One region of the Candidatus Allofournierella excrementigallinarum genome, then DNA from elsewhere that is predicted to be linked to it. Evidence: predicted binding sites of a transcription regulator. Region 1 holds the regulator's gene; the other holds the start of a gene.

Region 1 (3,193 bases):
GGCCCTTCTGTATGCCAACGCCGGCTGCGACATCCTGTTCCTGGGCGACGACATCGGCATGCAGCGCAGCATCATGATGAGCCGGGAGCTGTATGGCCGGTGGATCCAGCCCCGGCTGAAAAAGCTCATCGCCCAGGTGAAGGCCGTGCGGCCGGACATCATCGTGTTCTACCACTCCTGCGGCTTCATCGAGCCGCTGATCGACGGCCTCATCGACGCGGGCATCGACGTGCTCAACCCCATCCAGAGCGAGTGCATGGACTTTGGCGGGATCTATGCCAAATACCACGACCGGCTGGTGTTCCACGGCACCATCGGCACCCAGACGGTGATGCCCTTCGGCACGCCGGACCAGGTGCGGGCCGAGGTGTGGAAGAACCTGGACATCGCCAGCGAGGGCGGGCTGTTCGCGGCCCCCACCCACCTGCTGGAGCCGGAGGTGCCCTGGCAGAACATCCGGGCCTATGTGCAGGCCTGCCGCGACTACCCCCTTCACCGCTGACACAGGCGGCCCGGGGCCCTTTCAGGCCCCGGGCCGCTTTTTGGCCTCCGCTGCATATTTTTCCCCCGGATGCAAATACTACCAGCAGCCAATATCTGCGTTGGGAGGAACCGACTTATGAAAGCAACCGGCATCGTGCGCCGCATCGACGAACTGGGGCGGGTGGTCATCCCCAAGGAGATACGCCGCACCCAGCGCATCCGCCAGGGAGACCCGCTGGAGATCTTCACCACCGGCGACGGCGAGGTCATTTTTAAAAAGTATTCACCCATCGGCGAGATGGCCTCCTTTGCCGCCCAGTACGCCGAGGTGCTGCAAAAGAATCTTTCCCGCACCTCCATCGTCTGCGACCGGGACAGCATCATCGCCGCCGCCGGCGCCGCCCGCAGGGAGTGCCTGGAAAAGCGGGTGAGCATCCCGCTGGAAAAGCTGATGCACGCCCGCCGCGTCTATCTCCACTCCGGCCGCGCCGAGGACTGCCAGTTCCCCTGCGAGGGCGCGGCGCGCCACATCCACATCGCCGTGCCCATCGTCGCCGCCGGCGACGTGGCGGGGGCGGTGGCCCTTCTGAGCGACGAGAAGGCCGCCGTCCCCACCCCCGAGGAGCAGAAGGCCCTGGCCATCGCCGCCGCCTTCCTGGCAAAGCAGATGGAGAGCTGAAGCGCCGTTCCTCCCCGCCCGCGCCGCCCCGAAAGAGCTGGCGCGGGCCCTTTTTGTGCCCCGAGGGGGGCGGCATTGTGAACGTTCCATGAAACTTTTAAATTTTTCACACCACCCCCTTGACAGACGAATAAAATGGAGTACAATAAATTTAGCACTCAGATGTAATGAGTGCTAAAACCACGGAAAAGAGGTGGGGCGCATGGCCATGGACGACAGGAAGCAGCGGGTGCTGGAGGCCATCGTTGCCCTTTACACCCAGGGCGGCGAGCCGGTGGGCTCGGGGCTTTTGTGCCAGTATTTCGACATGGCGGTGTCCAGCGCGACCCTGCGCAACGAGATGGCCGCGCTGACAAAGCTGGGCCTTCTGGAGCAGCCCCACACCAGCGCGGGCCGGGTGCCCAGCGCCAAGGGCTACCGCTATTATCTGGATAACCTGATGCGCCCCGCGCCCGGCCTTTCCCCCCGGCAGAAAACCGAGATCGACCGCATCTTCGCCGGCCTCGACTACGAGCCGGAAAGATTGGCGGCGGGCGCGGCCAAGGCCCTGGCGGATTATTCCGGCTACATGGTGGCGGCCACCACCCCCCGGGCGGACGATCTGTGCATCGCCCACTACGAGGTGGTGCAGGTGGGCCGCTGCACCGCGGCGGTGCTGGCGGTGACCAGCGCCGGCGGCGTGCGCACCCGCGTGGCACGGCTGGACACCGACCTCACCGCTGAGGACGCGGCGCTGCTGGCCGGGGTGCTGAACCGGGGGCTGACCTTTGTGGCGCCGGCGGACCTTTCCGGCGCGGTGCTGGCGAACCTGGCCGCCGGGCTGGGCGAGCGGGGCAGCGACCTCTACCCGGTGCTGAACGCGGCGGCGGCGCTGCTGCGGCAGGCGGCCCAGGCCCGCACCTATCCCCAGGGCCTGCAGTACCTGATGCGCTGGCCGGAGCTGACCGGCCTTCTGCCCCGGGTGCTGGAGCTTTTCACCGACGACGAACGGGCCGGCAGGCTCATCACCCCCCGCACCGGCCGCACCACCGTGCTGCTGGGCGAGGACCTGCAGCGCCCGCTGCCGGGGCTTTGCTTCATGAGCAAGCGCTACCTTGCCGGCGGCGGCCTCACCGGGGCCATCGCCCTGCTGGGGCCCACCCGGATGCCCTTTGAGCAGCTGGTGCCCGTTCTTGACTATTTTGCCTTGAAACTCGGCGAGTGCATGGCCGGCAAGGCACAGGAGGACCCGCAATGATGGACGAGACCAACATCCGGCCCGAAGAGGCCGCAGCCGAAACGGCCCCCCAGGCCGAAGCGGCGCAGGAGGCCGCCGCCCCCGAGGCTGAACAGCCCGCGGCGGAAAAAGACCCCAAAAAGGAAAAGAAAGAGACCAAAAAGGAGCTGGAAAGCCAGCTGGCCGCCGCCAAAGCCGAGGCCGAAACGGCCCGCGCCGAAGCGGACGCCGCCAAGGAGCGGCTGCTGCGCACCGCCGCCGAGTACGACAACTTCCGCAAGCGCTCGGCCCGGGAGCAGGACGCCGCCTTCGGGAGCGGCGTGGCCCACGCGGTGAGCCAGATCCTCACCATCCTGGACACGCTGGAGATGGCCGAGGCCGCCCCCACCGCCGACGAGAATTTCAAGAAGGGCGTGACCCTGACGCTGGAAAAAGCCAGGGCCGCCTTCCAGGCCCTCAAGGTGGAGGAGATCCCCGCCCTGGGCCTGCCCTTCGACCCCGCGGTGCACAACGCCGTGATGCAGAAGGCGGCCGAGAACGGCGAGGAGAGCGGCACCGTCCTGCAGGTGTTCCAGAAAGGCTACAAGCTGGGTGACAAGGTCATCCGCCACGCCGCGGTCATCGTGGCCGAATAGTCCGCTGAAAGGGCTTAAAACCCCTTCCCATAGCAAAACATTCCACCCATCTGAGTAAAATTTAGGAGAGATATACTATGAGTAAAATCATTGGCATCGACCTTGGCACTACCAACAGCTGTGTTTCCGTGATCGAGGGCGGCGAGCCCGTCGTCATCGCCAACGCCGAAGGCGCCCGCA
Region 2 (3,193 bases), on a different contig from region 1:
GGCGTAGTAGATGAACTTCTGGTCCGCGCCCATCTTCTCCACATACTCCGCCAGGGTGACCATCTTCTTCTCCCGGGCGCTGTAGAACAAAAGCAGGTCCTTCAGCTGGTCGGCGTGCATGCCGTAGTCGGCGTAGCAGCCGTATTTCAGCTGGCGGCCAAAGTTCTTGAAGAACGCCTCGTACTTCTCCCGCTCGCCGGTTTTCATGGCGTTCAGCTCGTTCTTGATCTTCTTTTCAAGGCTTGAGCGGATGAGCTTGAGCCGCCCGTCCTGCTGCAGCATCTCACGGCTGATGTTGAGGGAGAGGTCCTGGCTGTCCACCACGCCCTTGACGAAGCTGAAATGGTCCGGCAGAAGGTCGGCGCACTTTTCCATGATGAGCACGCCGCTGGCATAGAGCTGCAGGCCCTTTTCGTAGTCGCGGGTGTAGTAGTCGTAAGGCGCGCGGCCGGGGATGAACAGCAGCGCGTTGTAGGTGGCGGCGCCCTCGGTGCGGCTCACAATGACCCGGGCGGGGTCGGTGAAGTCGTAGAACTTGTCCTTGTAGAACTGGTTGTACTCCTCGTCGGTCACTTCGCCCTTCGTGCGCTTCCACAGAGGCACCATGCTGTTGAGGGTCTCCAGCTCGGTGTAGGTCTCGTACTCGGGGGTGTAGTCCTCGCCGGCGTCGGCGGGCTTTTCCTTCTGGCGGGTCTTTTCCCGGTACATCTGGATGGGATAGCGCACATAGTCGCTGTACTTCTTGACGATGCCCACCAGGGTGTACTCGTCCAAAAAGCGGTCGTAGTTTTCTTCGGGGGTGCTCTCCTTCACCACCAGGATGACCTGGGTGCCCACCTCGGGTTTGTCCGCCTCGGTGATGGTGTAGCCCTCGGCGCCCTTGCTCTCCCACTTCCAGGCGGTGTCGCTGCCAAAGGCCCGGCTGATGACCGTGACCCGGCTGGCCACCATGAAGGCGGAGTAGAAGCCCACGCCGAACTGGCCGATGATGTCGATGTCCTCGGCCTTGTTCTCGGCCTTGAAGTCGAAGCTGCCGCTGCGGGCGATGGTGCCGAGGTTCTTCTCCAGCTCCTCCCTGGTCATGCCGATGCCGTTGTCGGTGAGGGTGATGGTGCGGTTGTCTTTGTCCAGCGTCAGGTGGATCTTGTAGTCCTCCTTGCGGCTGGGCACCGAGTGGTCGGTGAGGCTTTTGAAATAGAGCTTGTCAATGGCGTCGCTGGCGTTGCTGATCAGTTCGCGCAGGAAGATCTCCTTGTTGGAGTAGATGCTGTTCACCATCAGGTCCAGCAGCTTTTTGCTTTCGGCCTTGAATTGTTTCACTGCCATGTGTGTTCGCTCCCTTTATTTCAAAATATCAAAGCAGAATAATTTTAGCACTCTGTTCATTTGAGTGCTAATTAACTATACCGCGTTTTGCACAAAAAAGCAAGGGGTTTCACACAAAATTTAAATTCCGTTCAAATTCAGCGCGGCGCTGCCAAAAGGGCGCGGCGAGGCCGTGGGGCCCGCCGGCCAGAGGCAAGGCGGGCGGCTGCCAACGAAAAACGCCGGGCTGAGATCAGCCCGGCGTGAACAGCTCGTCCACGGTAGCCCCCAGCTCCTGGGCCAGCTTGAAGGCCAGCGCCAGGGTGGGGTCGTATTTGTTGTTCTCGATGGCGTTGATGGTCTGGCGGGAAACACCGCACTTTTTGGCCAGCTGTTCCTGCAAAAGGCCCTTTTCCCTGCGCATTTCGCGAATTTTATTTTCCACGTTCGAAATCACCGTACCGTTTCTTCAGCACCAGCAGCACCACGAAGTAGGTCACTGCGGTAACGCTGAGATCAATGAAGGGATTGGACTGCAGCTTCTGGGCCCGCACCACCGCCTCCACCACATCAAATATCTGAGTCAGCACCGTGACGAGCAGCGTGAAGGCCCCGGCCTTCCAGACGATGAGCTGGCGGCGCTCATCCCCCACCCGCATCAGCGAGACCACCATGGCCACATCCAGAAGGATGGAGCCCAGCAGAAAAAGCCCAAACAAAATCAGGAAAAAGTTTTCCCACGTGAACATGCCTTGCGTTACAGGATCCATTGCGCTGCCTCCTTTTCAAAATGTCAAATTCTTTTGACATTATCAGCATACCACGAGGGGTGGCTCATGTCAAGAGTTTTTGACATTTTGCTTTAAGAAAATGCGGGCGCCGCTTTTCGCGGCGCCCGCAGAAGGCTTGCATCGAGCGCGAAGATTTCAGCGGGTGCTCTTGTCGTAGGGGATGCCCTCCGCCTTGGGGGCGCGGCTCTTCTTGCTGGTGAATGCCAGCACCAGCAGGGTGATGAGGTAGGGCAGCATGCGGTAGAAATGGGGGCTGACGCCCAGGTCCGCCAGAAGGAACACGCCGTCGCCGTTGATGTCGATGCTGGCGTAGGAGGCGGCGATGCACTTGAACAGGCCGAACAGCAGCGCCGAGCAGGCGATGTTCAGGGGCTTCCAGTTGCCGAAGATCATCACGGCCAGGGCCAGGAAGCCGAAGCCCGCCACGTCGCCGGTGGAGGCGCAGTTGGCGGTGGTCAGCGCGTAGACGAAGCCGCCCATGCCGGCCAGTGCGCCGGAGATGGTGGTGCCGGCGTAGCGCATGACGTAGACGTTGATGCCCAGAGAGTCCGCTGCCTGGGGATTCTCGCCGCAGCTGCGCAGGCGCAGGCCGAAGCGGGTCTTGTAGAGCAGGATGGACAGAATGATGAACAGCAGGATGCAGATGTAGGTGGCAAGATAGGTCTTGTCGATGAAGGTGCTGCCGAAAAAGCCCATCTCGTCGCCCCGGCCATAACCAAAGAAGCTCTTCTTGATCATGAACCAGCTGGCGGAGTCGCCCTCGGCCATCTGCAGGGTGTTCTGGTTGGCGATGATGCGGATGAAGAACAGCACCAGGGCGGGAGCCAGCAGGTTCAGCGCGGTGCCGCCGATGGTCTGGTCCGCCTTCAGGTTCACCGAGGCGAAGGAGAGCAGCAGCGAGAACACTGCGCCCATGATGGCCGCCACCAGCATGGCCAGCACCATGAAGCCCTGCAGGGCCACCCAGTCACCGGCGGCCTTTGCCTCGGCAAAGACGCCCGCTTTCTGGGTGAGGTTGACGAACAACACGCCGATGAATGCGCCGAAGATCATGATGCCTTCCAGCGCCAGGTTGATGATGCCGCTGCGCTCGGCGA

The links. Region 1 encodes HrcA, which represses chaperone genes, less so after heat shock. Its sites were predicted from a motif close to TGTTAGCACTCNNNNNNNNNGAGTGCTAACA; they were not measured.
Region 2: htpG (molecular chaperone HtpG) is a predicted target of HrcA. The motif match lies at 1,369-1,399, and genes of this name have one in related genera.

The regions. Positions count from the first base shown of each region.
Region 1 covers NZ_CALXHK010000029.1:18,888-22,080, reverse strand. The annotation lists gene ACH2AT_RS06940 (uroporphyrinogen decarboxylase family protein) at 1-502, shown strand, start outside; gene ACH2AT_RS06935 (stage V sporulation T C-terminal domain-containing protein) at 620-1,162, shown strand; gene hrcA (heat-inducible transcriptional repressor HrcA) at 1,365-2,399, shown strand; gene ACH2AT_RS06925 (nucleotide exchange factor GrpE) at 2,396-3,013, shown strand; gene dnaK (molecular chaperone DnaK) at 3,091-3,193, shown strand, end outside.
Region 2 covers NZ_CALXHK010000007.1:35,091-38,283, reverse strand. The annotation lists gene htpG (molecular chaperone HtpG) at 1-1,326, opposite strand, end outside; gene ACH2AT_RS02395 (helix-turn-helix transcriptional regulator) at 1,559-1,750, opposite strand; gene ACH2AT_RS02390 (hypothetical protein) at 1,740-2,075, opposite strand; gene ACH2AT_RS02385 (ABC transporter permease) at 2,232-3,193, opposite strand, start outside.